2 regions of the Brevibacillus ginsengisoli genome follow, and region 2 is predicted to be linked to the other one. Evidence: riboswitches for the same ligand, from Rfam matches in the RefSeq annotation. Region 2 holds a riboswitch; the other holds the start of a gene.
The links. A riboswitch is a leader RNA that binds a small molecule or an ion and turns the genes downstream of it on or off. The one in region 2 is predicted to bind cyclic di-GMP.
Positions count from the first base shown of each region.

Region 1: another riboswitch for cyclic di-GMP. It lies ahead of ACQCN2_RS22220 (universal stress protein); the one in region 2 lies ahead of ACQCN2_RS11230 (ATP-grasp domain-containing protein).

Region 1 is NZ_JBNJQR010000013.1:87,217-94,977, forward strand. It holds gene ACQCN2_RS22205 (STAS domain-containing protein) at 390-800, opposite strand; gene ACQCN2_RS22210 (methyl-accepting chemotaxis protein) at 837-2,540, opposite strand; gene ACQCN2_RS22215 (PAS domain S-box protein) at 2,566-5,433, opposite strand; gene ACQCN2_RS22220 (universal stress protein) at 5,446-5,853, opposite strand; cyclic di-GMP riboswitch class II at 5,917-5,999, opposite strand; gene ACQCN2_RS22225 (helix-turn-helix domain-containing protein) at 6,091-6,918, opposite strand; gene ACQCN2_RS22230 (GNAT family N-acetyltransferase) at 7,064-7,761, shown strand, end outside.
Region 2 is NZ_JBNJQR010000004.1:376,113-383,873, forward strand. It holds gene ACQCN2_RS11215 (ATP-binding protein) at 1-945, opposite strand, end outside; gene ACQCN2_RS11220 (DctP family TRAP transporter solute-binding subunit) at 1,050-2,120, shown strand; gene ACQCN2_RS11225 (dicarboxylate/amino acid:cation symporter) at 2,276-3,562, shown strand; cyclic di-GMP riboswitch class I at 3,711-3,794, shown strand; gene ACQCN2_RS11230 (ATP-grasp domain-containing protein) at 3,898-5,073, shown strand; gene pepF (oligoendopeptidase F) at 5,127-7,043, opposite strand; gene ACQCN2_RS11240 (YjcZ family sporulation protein) at 7,433-7,528, shown strand; gene ACQCN2_RS11245 (Ig-like domain-containing domain) at 7,707-7,761, opposite strand, start outside.

The sequences.
Region 1 (7,761 bases), on a different contig from region 2:
CCTCACTCACCCTATTATTAGGATATTGGCCAGGGGGGATTTAGCTACTCCGAGAAGAAAAGACTTCGTCCCTTTACGCTCTGTGGAAGCTCGCAATGATGTTGAAAAGTCCGTTCTCTCAATCCGAAAGGGAGTCGCCAAACGCTTCGCGCCCCTACGGGGTTGGGTGGCGACTCTTTTCCCTTTCTCCTTTCCTCCCCCTCTCATCGGGGGGCTGAAACGTCACTAGGCTTCACTTCCAAGGAGGCTACAAGCGGACGAAGTCTTTTCTTGGAGGGCTTGCACGAATGGATAAGTTTAATCACTTTACCACCGTAAAGCAATTAAACTTTTTGATAATACAATAAAGAAAGCCATACCCTATGGGCATGGCTTCACTGCGATAATCTTTAATATTCATCAAAACGAAGCAAAGGCTGATGGTTTTTTTGCAAAAAAGCCAGGGCTTCTTCTTCGGCATGAGCGATTGGAAAAATTAATTGGAACTTCGCGATGTGCAAAAGCTCCTTTATCCATCCATTTTCAACAATAATCGCCATGCTTCGATTTAATTGATTAATCTTTTTGCCGATATTGATCAAGACACCAAAACCGGTACTATCGATTGAATCAAGCTGCCGGATATCAAAAATGTAACCGGAAGCATCCTCAAGTAATTCATAAGCCTGTTTCTTAGCTGATTCTGTCTGTCCGTACACTAGTTTCCCAATAAACACGACCTTCTGATAATCCCTTACTTTTTGCGTACGTACGATGATAGACGGTTTCTCTAGTGGATTATTTATGGATTGGACGCTCATGCCACTGCCCTCCTTTAACCTTGCTTTATCACCCGATTATTCCACTTTGAACTTGCTTACTTCCATTTGCAGACGTTTGGCCATCTCGGCGAGTGATGCCGCATTCCCCACCATACGCTCCACCGAGGTTGTCTGTTCGATCGCATTGGCTGATACTTCTTGAGAAGAAGCTACAGTTTGCTCGATAATGCTGGCAATCATTTCGACGGAGGTTAATACACAATCCATCATCTGCGATACTTGATCAAAAACTTGCTGCATCTCCTTGACGCTGCCTTCTGTTCGAACAACCTGCGATACGATGTTCGTAAGCGCTTCTCCACCTTGACGAATAATGCTAACCTGCTGTTCGACGGCATCCAGATTACTTTCCATCGTGCGTACGGTCACTGAGGTTTCCGCTTGAATATCTTTGATCAATTCCGTGATTTGTTGGGAAGCTTGTGAAGACTGTTCTGCCAGCTTGCGTACCTCATCAGCTACAACCGCAAAACCTTTTCCTTGCTCTCCCGCCCTCGCCGCTTCAATCGCCGCGTTCAAGGCTAGCAGGTTCGTTTGGTTCGAGATATTCGTAATGACCGTAATAATTCCGCCAATTTCGTCCGAACGCTTCCCAAGCTTCTGAATCGAGTCTGTGGCAAAACGAACTGTATTGGTTACCGTACTTAAATGTTCGATGGCTTTATTAATGGCTTCTTCCCCACGTCGGGCCTCATCAGTTGAGTCCATAGCCAGACGAACAGTCAAATGAGCGCGCTCGTCTCCATTCGAAACCTCGCGCTTGACGTTCTCCACTAACGAAAGCACTGTGTTGGCTTGATCTGACTGATGGGTTGTCCCGCTTGCCACCTCTTGAATAGAAGTGGCGATTTGATCAGCTGATTCGCCCGTCCGAGTGGCTGCCTGGCGAAGTTCTTGGCTATTGTCATTCAATTGATTCGAATTCAGCTTCACTTCTTTGACAAGGGTGGAAAGATTTCTGACCATTCGATTGAAATTAGTCGCCAGTTCGCCAATCTCGTCCTTACTCTTTACTTCAAGTGAGGAAACCGTAAAATCTCCGCTTGCCACAAGATTGACATGATCAATCACTCGTTTGATCGGGCGAACGGTAATTCTGACGACAAGGAAGGTTATGATCGCCGCGAGGAACGGCAAAATAATACCGATGATGATTGTACCCTTGATCATCTCCCACGTGCGTTTGGACAAAATACTGGCATCAAAGTCAATAGCGTTAATCGCAATGATTTCTTTACTTTCATCGTGGTCTTTATAGATTGGGGCGTAGCCGGTGATGCGATCAATTCCACCAAACGTATACACATCAGAGAACGCCGGATGCTTCATGCTTTTCACCATCTCAAAAGCCTTCTGATCGATGTCGAAGTGGTCACCGGCTTTAATGCCTTGTTGTTGCAAATACTTGTCCGCCGCCAGAAGCTTGCCATCTAGCGATAAGATATATTCGTTTTTGAAGATCGGTTTTTTGGCGATTGTCCAGCTGATTCGCTCTTCTATTGGCTGGCGAATGGATTCATCTCCAGCTGTCAGCTTCTCGATATCCCCTGGGTTCAGGATTCCCGTCGTGATGTTGGCACACCCGATCAATTCCACACCGGCAGCCTGTTTCACCTGCTCGTAGCTGGTCACATAGTTGACCACAGTGAGAAGACTGATGCTTACTAAAACAATTGATAATACAATCATCGTAATTTTCCCGGTAATACCAATCCTCATAATATCCCCCGTTATTATCATTTTTCTATGAGATTACTACTTGATTACGTCCTTTTTGTTTTGCCTCGTACAAGTTTTTATCTGCTGTTGCGATCAGTGTCTTGGGTTGCTGTTCCGAAGTTGGTATCGTGCTCGCAATTCCACCAGAAATGGTGACATACGGACTAATGCTCGATTGATTATGGGGGAACTGAGCCGTCTCCACATTATGGCGAATTTTCTCGGCGATCATAGCAGCGGCGGCGCAATCTGTCTCTGGTAAAACTACAATAAATTCTTCCCCGCCATATCTTGCCGCAAAATCACCCGGCCGTCTTAAAGGCGCACTGATTAGCTGGGCTACCTGCTTGAGACAGTCGTCTCCCGCTTGATGGCCATAGCTATCGTTATATCCCTTAAAGAAGTCGATATCAAACATAATAATGGATAACGGCTTATTGTTTCGCAAAGCCCGATTCCATTCTTTTTGATAATTTTCATCAAAAAAACGTCGGTTAGGGATCCCTGTAAGTCCATCGACAGAAGAGATTTCTTGCAAGATTTGATTGGTGGCCGCAAGCTCCCTTTCTACTTTTATACGCTCTTCGATGTCACGCTTTAACAGCTCCTCCTGATTGTACCGTCTAATCGCTCCACCGATACTGGCAGCGGCGGCAATCAGAATCGCTTCTTCATTAATGCTCCAAACTCTTTCATTGTTGCAATCATTAAATCCGATAAAACCCCAGAAGGTATCACCTACGAAGATTGGAACAATGAGAAAGGAAAGACTCCCCTGTGATTCAAGCAATCTTGTCTCTTCCTCGGGTAGATCCTTCACTAGACCTACAATTAGCCCTCCAGAAGACAGCCGATCGTACCAACGTGAAATGCCCATTTTCTTGTAGGAGATATTTTGAAGCAGCGGATTGCTTAATTGCGGCTCAACCGAATCACGCACCCATTCATAACGGTGGCTGACCAGAAGATCATTCGTCTGTGGGTCATGATGGTTCTCATACACATAGACCCGGTCCACGTCGGCGTTCGTTCCAAGGATCGTTAAAACCTTGTGAATCGTTGCTCCGAATTCCTCAGGCATCGTCAATAAATAGTGAGCGGCATCGGCAACTCCTTTGAGGAGTCTTTCTTGTTTCTGAATCATCTCATCTGCTTGTTTGCGCTCGGTTACGTTGCGGCTGACAAGAATAATCGATTCGCATTTCCCCTGATCATCCAATATGAAGCTAATCGCTACCTCAAGCCAAATGTAATGCGATTTGGCATGGCGCAGGCGAATTTCTGTTTTGCAGGAGTTCATCGAACGCATACATCTCGTTATTTCACTTGTAAGCATCTTACGGTCATCAGGATGGATAAACTCAACAATAGACTTCCCAACTATCTCCTCTTGAGTGTAGCCAAATTCATGATTACAAGCCTGGTTGATATACTCGATGACGAACTGTTGGTCCATTTGGCAGATAACGTCCGAAGAGTGATCGGTGATTTGACGCAGTTTCTCTTCACTTGCTCGCAAAGCCGCTTCCACTTTCATACGATCAGTAATATCGCGAATAATGCACAGGACAGCTGGCTTGTTCTGATAAAGAAAAGCCATAGCCGTTACCTCAGTATCAACGACTTCTCCATTTAATCGAACCAATTTTTCATAAAGAGGTTCAACTTTTGCATGATCGTTTTGTAAGAATGCCATACGAGATCTGGCCAATTGTTGGGAATCTGGGTGAACCAACTCAATGGCAGGCTTCTCGATCAGCTCCTCCTCGTTTTTCGCGCCAAACATTTGCATCGCGGCTGGATTGACGTAGATTACTCGATTGTCACAATGAACGAGCATAGCATCTGGAGAAAACTCGACTAGCTGGCGGTACCGCTCCTCGCTCTCCTTCAATTCTCTCTCGATTTGCTTGCGATCCCGCATATCCCGAATCGTACTGGCAATGGCCACAACCTCTCCCGAACCGTTATGAACAGGCGAATAGGTCACATTCACGTTTATCAAGGTGCCATCTTTGTGTCGGCGTATCGATTCCATTGCAGTCAATTTCTCGCCTGCCATGACGCGTTGACAGTTCATCTTATACTCCTCATACAGATTAGGGAAGATAATCGGGAAGGCTTGTCCGACCAATTCTTCCTTTTTCCAGCCAAAAATCATTTCATAAGCGGTATTGACTGAGAGTAATATTCCTTCCAAATCGACAATGGCAATAGCGTCTGTTGTATGGTTAATAAAGGATTCCAACTGCTCCTTCGCTTCTCGAATCTGTTTTTGGGCTAGCAACTGTTCTGAGATGTCCTTGAAAATACAAACCGCTCCAGCTACTGCGCCATTTTTCCGTATGCAACTCACTACATATTCAACGGGAAAACTTGCCCCATTCTTGCGCAAGAAATTGTCGGTTGTCCGCAACTGTGGGATTCCCTCTTGCATGGCCTGTACAAAGGGACACTCTTCAGCCTCCCCCTCTGGATTCACGCGATAGACTAACTGATGGATTTTATGATAGAGCAGTTCTTCTCGACGAAATCCCAGCATTTTCAAAGCAGCCGGGTTAATAAATGTGATATTCCCTTGGATATCCAACCCGAAGATTCCTTCACCCGCTGCCTGTAAAATCATCTCTGTCTGATCATGCAGGTGTTTAACCTCAGCTTCAACAGACCGCTCCCTCATTCGAGCGCGCTCTTCAACGGTATCAAACTGATAGGAGTCTTCCTTATATTGCAAAATCGTTTTAATGTACTCTTCGGAAAACGACTCCTCCTCAGAAACAGTTGGAAGCGTACTAATGTCCTTGCCGCAATGGGGGCAAATCCATTTTTCCTCCTCTCTGAGACTAGACACCGAGGCTCCGAAGCAAAAGCAACACATCTTCTTGATCATCATGGCGCATCCTCCTCACTTCACGATCATGACCGGAATTTGGGATTGATTAGCAATTCCGAGGCTGACGCTTCCCAGTGACAATGTTGAATAATTGGTTAAGCTTCTGCATCCCAAAATAATCGCATCTACCGATTTTTGATTCGAGTATTCCAGAATCATCTTCGTTACCGTGCCTTCCAATACAATGCCTTCCAACTGGGCGTCCAAATCAGTGAAAAAATCCATCACTTTTTTCACTAGTTCTTCCGCCTGACGATGGACGACCTGCTTTATTTCCGGATACGTATCCATTAAAGCGGCATAGCTTGGAATTACATGAAGAACGTGGATTTCCTTGGGGATTCCCGGAAAAAAACGTTCAATAAATTCGTGAAATTTGGTTAAGAATTCTGTTCCGTCCACTGCTATTACTATTTTCATCGTTTTCACCATTCCATTAAAAGGAAGTAACAGTATACAAGTAAAATAGACCAGTTACATTTGGAATTAACTGGTCGGTTGCACTAATCGCTCCGTGTCATCCAAGTGCCCAAGATACAGATGACCGATCATCGCTCCCATTTTTCGATTTGGTAATTCTTAGTACCAATGTACCATTTTTCATTATGAAAATATAGACAGTTTCATTCAAATTCCAAATATTTTATAGCGGTCCTTTTAGCGTTGCTGTCTCATTTCCCGGCAACTCATTCCATATCTTTTTTTAAACGATCGTTGAAAAGCACTAAGACTTCCAAAACCTGCTTCAAATGCAATAGAAGTGATATCCTGTGCGGTGAATTGGACCAACCAACGCGCTTTTTTCAACCGTAGCTCCGTTAAATATTGGCTCGGCGTTGTTCCCAACTGTTTACGAAACAGTTGAATTAAATGAAATTTGGTAACTCCCGATATACGCGCCACTTGATCAAGAAAAAGCTCAGAGGTAAATTCTTCTTGAAGGTATTCCATTGCCCGCTTTAAGGCAGGATGGTAAAGAGCAGATCCCGCTTGCCGTTGCTCTACTCGATCGCGATGGTTTCTGTGCGTCCCCTCTTGGACGAGTAACAACTGTTTGACCAACTGATACTCCAGCTCTTCTAACATAAACGGGATAGATGTCATCTGCATGGTCTCTAAGAAGGCACGTTGAGCCAGTTGATAGAAATCTCGGTTGCACCCTTCTCCCCATTTATCCAACTGGAATCGATTAGCGGATACCCCCCATTGTTCCTCCAGTATTTGCGCCATATATGTTTGTTTGATTCCAAGCACCATGATTTTGGCAGGTTTTTCATCGGTATAATGCCTGTGCTCGTCATCTGGAGACACGACTAACCGATTCTTCGTACTTAAGCGGCGAATTTCCTGATTACACTGAATAGATGGTGTACCTGCTAGCGGAATACTCATTTGATAGCAATCTCCATGGCCATGCAATACATCGGAGGAGTGGGGTTCCAGATGAAATATTCGCAGCCCGCTAAAGTTCATTTCCAGTACCATTTCCACGCTCGGCACCCCCTCAATATTTGCCGCGTTGTCATCTCAATTATTGCGGTATGTACTAGTACGAAAATTTGTATAATAAACATATTTCATTATACTTTAGTTAGTCTTTGAAAAGATATCGTGCAAAAAGGGTGATCGAATGATAAACAATGGTTTGGTAAAAAAACAAGGGTTAACCAAAGAAGAGCTGGAGCAGATAGAGCAATTGGCGGCGCTTTGTGACCAAGCGGAAAATATTCAACTCAAACTAAATCGGGACATGCTGCGCAACCGTCCCACTAATGAAACCAATGATTTTCTCTACTACGAGGATAATCAACTTGTTGGATTCTTAGGAATCTACTCCTTCCGTTCTACAGAGGCTGAAGTAAGTGGAATGGTTCACCCTGATTATCGCAGGAAGGGTATCTTCCGCTCACTCCTCCAAGAAGCGATTGATGAGTGTAAACAACGAGAGATTCCCAAGATTATTTTTATCGTTCACAACCGTTCCCAATCAGGAAAACAGTTGATGGGATCCTTGAATGTGCCCTACTCGTTCTCCGAATATTGGATGGAGTATCAGGCTGGAAGCGAAGGTGTTGCGGTTACAGGAGATATTGAATTGCGCAAGGCGACAGAAGCAGATCGAGACACGGTTATTCACCTGAACGTTACCGGATTCTCCATGACGGAAGAAGATTCCCGCGACTATGTAGATTCTACGCTAAGTTCCAAATCCGATCGTACCTATATTGCTTCATTAAACGGAGAACCAATCGCCAAAATCTGCATCCAATTGGAAGGCGGCAATGGTTTTATCTTCGGCTTCTGCGTCACTCCTGAGCTGCGAGGGCG
Region 2 (7,761 bases):
ATTGGTTACCTCCGTCAAATCCTGAAAGATGGCCAGAGCTCCGACCGTTTGCTGATTGACCTTAATCGGTACCCGGTTGGACATGATAATCGTATTTCCCACATTTAATTCCTGGTTGTAAATGGGCTGCTGCAGCTCAAGAATCTCGGGCAATCGGGAATCTGGTATTACTTCCCAAATATTCTGGCCGATTACCTCACCCGTTATCCCAAAGATTTCCTTGGCCTTCTCATTAAATATCGTGATGTTCTCCTGATTATCGATCGCGATAACACCCTCATGCATGGCATGAAAAGTATCTGTCCGCTCGCGCAAAATCCGAGCGATCTCATGAGGTTCCAAGTTATACATCTGCTTCTTCATGTGTTTGGCCAACTGCCAAGAGCCCCAAATTCCAAACAGGACCGATAACAGGAAGGTTATCATGATATAGCCTTGTTTATCGTAGAGGATCTCACTGATACTTGGCAGAAGGTGTCCAGCCATGACTACGCCGATCTGCCGATGCTCTTCATCCATTATGGGAACGTAGGCGCGTATTGCTGTGCCTAATTCACCCTCAACCTTGGAAGTGTAAGTATGTTCGGCAAAAGCCAAATCTTCATCCCTGCCAATCGACTTAGTCCCAATCCGCTCTTGAATTGGATCAGACAGCCTAACTCGATTCATATCCATGACGACAATGTAGGTGGCATCATTAATCATGCGTAGTCGTCTAGTGATCGGGTTAATGGTTTTCCAGCCGTCCGGTTTATTTATCGATTCCTTGATCATAGGGATCTCCGCAACCGAACGCGCTGTAATAAGCAAACGCTGACCAACCTCATCTTCCTTCATTTTAATAAATCCGCCTAAAACAATAATGCCTCCGATAAGTAAAGAGAACAGCACAATGCCAAAGGAAAGCAGAGTGATCTTCCAGTGGATTTTTACGTTCTTTAACAGAAGAATATCCCCTTTGTCTCTTTGAATGGATGAATTTACTCGCTACAAATATTGTGAAATAATAAAGAGAATTTATCAACTTTAATAAATGGAGATCCTCGCTTATGAGATCAATCATCGGAATCAGCATCATTATTATTGGAATTTTGATAACAGCTGTCGTCATTGGGTTTCGTTCTGAATTAGGCTCGAATAACTTATCCTACGACGATGAACAGAAAGGACTTAATCAACGAATCATCATCAAATTCAGTCACGTCGTTGCCGAAAACACACCGAAAGGATTAGCTGTTGATCAATTTGCTAACCTTGTTTCTGAAAAAACCAACGGAAAAGTTGAAGTACAGGTTTACCCTAATGGCATCCTTTATTCCGATAAGGACGAGTTCCAGGCGTTATGGCAGGGGAATATCCAGATGATCGCACCAGCCTATTCCAAAATTTCTACGCTATACCCAAGCTGGATGGTGCTAGATCTTCCGTTCGCTTTCCCCAACCAACAAGCAGTAGATGAATCGCTCCACGGAGAGATCGGACAGATTCTGTTTCATACCCTTGAGTCAAAAAATATGAAAGGACTGGCCTTCTGGAGCAACGGTTTCAAGCAAGTAACCAGCAACCAACATCCCATCCTTACACCCAAAGACTTCCGTGAACAAAAAATTCGGATCATGCCAAGCAAAGTCCTTGAAGATCAATATCGGCTGCTCGGCGCCCAGCCAGTTCCAATTCCTTTTAATGAAGTCTATCAAAACATTGAGAACGGAACAGTTGATGGGCAGGAAAATACTATCTCAAATATATTTACTAAAAGACTGTATCTTGGACAAAAATATTTAACCTTAAGTAACCATGGCTATTTGGGATATGCCGTGATTGTGAACAAATCATTCTGGGACAAACTCCCCTCTGACATTCAAGACAAGATTCAGGAAGCTTTACAAGAAACGAGTGTTTGGAATAACCAGAAGGCCGTTTCTATGAATGAAAAGCAATTAAATGAGCTTCGCACGATGTCGGTCCTCCAGATCCATGAACTAACGAATGAACAGCGTAATCAATGGATTCAAGCAACAGATCCACTGTATAACAAATATGCAGACACCATTGGCTATGGTTTGGTGAATAAGGTAAAACAAATTCGAAATAAATACGCGTATCCTCAACCGCGATGAAGCCTGGAGAACACTCTCCAGGCTTATTTTTTTCGTAGACCAAAACGACCAAAAAGAACAATATGACCATATTCTTTTAAATTCATTCGGGTGAACTTACAATTCTTATTAAGCGCTTTCATATTTCTGAAAAATTAGTATAAGGGAGTGACGGGATGAAGTTCAACTTTCGTAATCTGACTGTTCAAGTTATCATTGCAATTATTCTCGGTATCCTCGTAGGTCAATTCTTTCCTAAGTTCGCGGTAGATCTTAAGATTTTAGCGGATGTATTTATTAAAATGATTAAGATGGTCATTGGTCCAATCATCTTCTTTACGATTGTAAGCGGTATTGCAAGCATGGGAGATGTAAAAAAAGTTGGCCGGATCGGCGGAAAAGCCATTCTCTACTTCGAGATCGTAACAACGGTTGCCTTAGCGATCGGTATCCTGATCGTAAATCTGGTTCAACCTGGTGCGGGAATCGATACGAGCAAGGTGCATGGAGACATTAGCAAATATACATCTGCCGCCAAAGAAAGCAGTGGAGTCGTTGACTTCTTAGCTGGCATTGTACCAGACAACGTAATGGCTGCTTTCGCCAAAGGGGAAATGCTTCCGATTCTGTTCTTTGCCGTTTTGTTCGGAGTGTCCTTAGCTGCAATGGGCAAAAACGGAAAGCCAATCTTGCAATTATTTGATAAGTTTGCGCACGTATTTTTCGGTATTGTAAACATGATCATGAAGCTTTCGCCTATTGCTGCTTTTGGTGCCATGTCTTATACCATCGGGAAATTCGGGATCTCCTCTCTTACCTCGCTTGGCAAGTTAATGGGTTCCGTCTATATCACAATGTTCCTGTTCATTGTTGTTATTCTTGGTTCAATTGCGCGCTACTATGGATTTAACATTTTTAGCTTCTTAAAATATATTAAAGATGAGATTCTACTGGTTCTAGGAACTTCTTCTTCTGAATCGGCATTGCCTCCAATTATGAAAAAGCTCGAAAGATACGGCTGTTCCAAATCTGTTGTCGGACTTGTTATTCCTACAGGTTATTCGTTTAACCTGGATGGTACTTCTATCTACTTGTCTATGGCTTCGCTCTTTATCGCACAAGCGTACGGCATACACTTATCGCTGGTACAACAACTCACACTTCTTGGAGTCCTGATGCTCACTTCCAAAGGAGCTGCTGGTGTAACTGGTTCCGGATTTGTTACCTTAGCTGCCACACTTTCCGCTTTTCCAATGGTCCCAGTCGAAGGAATTGCCCTTCTAATCGGTGTAGACCGATTTATGTCGGAAGCTCGCGCCATTACAAACCTGATTGGCAATAGTGTTGCAACTGTGGTCGTATCCAAAATGGAAAATGAATTCAACCCGAATGCTGTTTCTATCGATGAAGAAACAGATGATGTTCCTGTATCACCTGCTTTCCCTACTACTTTATCTAGTTAATATAGACCGAACCCAAAGGTATAGCCCCAATGACTCACTCGGGCTATACCTTTTTTAATAATATTAGGACTATTTACCTTAACCTTGTAATTACTCCCAACCTCATTTATACTTCGTTCGTAGTGTAATCTACCAATTGTATATGTATTTCGATAAATGGCAAACTCATTGAAAAGTGAGGACGCAAAGCTACGGGTCTAAGGTTATCAACTATGACAGCCGAGCTGCCGAATGGCTCCAAAGTTTTATCTTTGGTCTTATAGCTATTCCACCTGGAGTAGCTTTTTATTTTGTCGTTTCATACAGAGATATTGAAGGTAAGGGAGAGAGAAATCTTGTTTATTTTGGACAAGCCCTATGTTTCCCCGTTTCTGGCTAGCACTTTAGTAGATACACAGATGCCCGTCATGATCATGGGAGATGTAGCAGTACCAGAGCGTCACCGTTTAAATCTTTTGACACAACAGGATTTTATTCAGAATCTGATGAGACAAAATCATTATCCGGTCCTTACAAATTCAGAAAACGCGTTTTCTCAACTTGAAAAACATCTTCCAGACTCTTCGCTCGTTAGAAACATCTCTTTATTTAAAAACAAAGTGACGTTTCGCCGCTGGTTAAGCCAAATCTACCCTTCTTTTTTCTTCCGAGAAGTATCCATTACTGAACTTGCTACCATTAACCCCGCCACTTTACCTTACCCGATCATTATTAAACCAGCAGTTGGTTACGCAAGCTTAGGTGTTTATCGCGTAGTGAATCAAGATGAATGGTATGCGGTTAGCAAATTAATTAAGGCTGAGGTTCAGCTATCGAATAAGCTTTACTCTAACACTGTTTACGATTCGAGTACGTTCATCATCGAAGAATGGATTCAAGGTAGTGAATATGCAATCGATGCCTATTACAACGAGTCTGGTGAGCCAGTTGTGTTAAACGTATTCAAACGTATGTTTTTCCATGACGGAGACACCTCAGATCGTATCTACTACACAAGCAAGGAAGTATTAAATGAAGCTTTGGCAAGCGTTCAATCTTTTCTTCATACAATCGGTCAAAAGGCTAAATTAAACAACTTTCCGCTTCATGTTGAAATTCGAATGAAAGAGAATGGAGAGTTGGTTCCGATTGAAGTGAATCCCCTGAGATTCTCGGGAATCGGTACAAACGAACTAGGTTTCTATGCTTATGGCGTGAACACATATGAGTCATTTATTAAACAAACGAAGCCGGATTGGGACTCAATCCTTGCCTCGATGGATGATTCTCTCTACAGCTTTTTTTGCGCAGGTATTCCCAACTCGATTGATCCAGACATAATCTCTTCGGTAGACGAGGAAGGATTGCGTCGTCAATTCGCCCATGTTCTTCATTCCTACTCCCTATTCCCGAAAGATCCAGCTACTTTTGCGGTATTGTTTTATAAAAGTGAATCTTCGGAAGAAAACAAAAGACTGCTGACACTAGATTTAAGCCAGTTTCTTCGCTGTCTTGAACCAGTTACTACATAAGATTTGTTTGTGCCACGCAAGAAGCCTCCTGAATTCAGGAGGCTTCTTCGTGTTTACTTCTCATCTACCAGCTTTTCTAATTCTGTTAGGTTTTCTTCAAATACCTTCATCGCTTGTTCAATAGGCTTAGAACTGGACATGTCAACACCCGCTGCCTTCAGTACCTCAATAGGCGGTGCCGAATTCCCGGCGGCCAGGAAGTTGTTTTTAATCCGATCTACGGCAGGTTTGCCCTCATCAAGGACTTGTTTAGCTAAAGCGACAGAAGCGGCAAAGCTTGTTGCATACTGATACACGTAAAAATTGTAATAGAAATGAGGAACTCTCGCCCATTCCATTGCAATTTCTTCATCCGATACGACTGCTTTTCCATAGTATTTCTTGTTAATATCCAGATAGATCTTCTTCAGGGCTTCCGCATTCAGCGATTCTCCAGCCTGTTCTTTTTCATGAATGACTTTCTCGAACTCAGCGAATTGTGTCTGTCGGAATAAAGTAGTTCGGAAGTTTTCCAAGTATTGATTCAGCAGAAACATTTTCTCCTGCTTCGTTTTGGCTTTCGCGTACAAACTCTTAAATAGCAGCGTTTCATTCATTGTAGAGGCTACTTCTGCCGTAAAAATAGGATAGCCCGAATTAAGGTACGTCTGTTTCTGATTGGTATAGTACGACTGCATGGCATGACCCAACTCGTGCGCGATCGTGGACACATCACTTGCTGTTCCTTGGTAATTCAACAGTAGATATGGATGTGTGTCGTAAGCTCCCCATTGGTAAGCTCCCGTCCGTTTATCATCGGTTGAATAAACGTCCACCCAGCCTTTGTCAAACGCATCTTTTAATACATTGGTATAGTCATCACCAAGCGGCTTTAATCCATCAAGCACAATTCCCTTCGCTTCTTCAAACGGGATATAACGATTTTCTGCTGGTTGTGCAGGAGACATATAAAGATCATACATGTGCATCTCTTTAAGGCCCAGCATCTTCTTCTTCACTTCCAGATAGCGATGAAGCAGTGGAAGGTTAGCGTTGACTGTTTGAATTAATTCATCATAGACTTTGGTCGGTACATTATTCGCTGTTAAACTTGCCTCCAAGGCACTTGGATATTTACGTACTTTCGCATAAAAATTGGTCGCTTTCACTTTCCCCGACAAGGCCTGCGCAAAAGAATCTTGATAATTCTGCAAGGTTGAATAGTACGTTTTAAAGGTTGATCGGCGAACATCTTGGTTTTTATTATCCATTAAGGCAACAAAATTCGATCGGGTCAGCTGTATTTCTTCCCCTTTTTCATTTTTGTAAGAAGGGAATTTCACGTCTTTAGAAATCATCCGATAGATATCTTCCGGTGTGCTTGCCAAAGGGCTAGACTGTGCCAGCATCTCTTCCATGTCTTTGGACAAGGTGTGCTTCTTGGTGCGCAATTGGTCTTGAATAAAAGCTTTATAGGGAGCAAGCTCCGGAAGTTTTAAATATTTATTCCAAGTTTGTTCCGGTATATCAATTAACTCGGGGGTGAACCAGGCGGTTTTTTCTTTCACATACGTGCTCATTTTTTCCGCGCGATCCGCTTGTGCCTGTAAATCAGGATTCGCCGTATTCACATCCATCGCCAACTTGGCATAGATATAAGCTTTATCATGATTGCGCATCAAATCGGAATATAGTTGAAGCGCTTTTACCAAATTCTTTTCGGAAGCACCCAGTTTTCCTTGGAAAGTTGCAAAGGAACCCGCTTGTGACTCCACTTTTTTTACATCCTTTAACCATGCTTCCTGTGTAGGATAAATATGCTCAAGCTTCCATCTGTACTGTTCGGGGATCTCCGAACGAGACTTGTATACCGGGGCCTTTTCCACTGTAGTGGCTGCGTGCACAATATGTTGATAAGGGAAAAATGGACCGGATAATGATGAAATGGTTACAGCCACTGCCGTTAATGAAGTCAGCACAATCTTTTTCAAAGATGATCCTCCTCGAATTGACCTTAAGCTCAACGTTTGCAGTAAAGTTGCAAATATGCCTTTTTCTGTTAAACTTTACTTCTCCTATAATAATTATCCGTTCCTAATAAATTTCCTTCAAATATTATCGACTATTCTGAATATTTAAGTATATCATATTGCTACTCTCTTTGTTTTGTGGATAACTCTGTGGAAAACACATTAACGGATTCATCCACAATGTTGAAATTCTCCTTATCTCATCAGCGTTTGGAACACTTTAAATTTATCCACACTCTACCGCCAATTTTGTTTTAGATCGCCCAAAAAATTTCCCTTCTGTATAGGCTATAGCCCAAACGTCTCCATCTTCCCCGTCATAGCATAGTTATTGAATCTAGGATACGGAGGTGTTAGCTTTGGGTATTTTTCACGGTTGTGATGATTTTGCTTTAATCTTGGTACTCTTCATCCTCCTCGTAATTATTGGCACTTCTGAAAACTAATTCGTCTCTATTCGATCAACAGGCTGTTTGTAGCAAGAGAAATACCGGCTCTAACGTTGGCGCCCCGGAGAACGTTGAGTCTTTTGTCAATCACATATGTCGAAAAGAATTGTTGATAGTGCGTCTATTAACACAAGAAGGATGCAGCCATGTGAGCTGCATCCTTTTACTTATCTACTCATTTTCCCTTGGTTGTGAAAGTAGCGATAACTTCGCCATTCGGATTGCCTGCC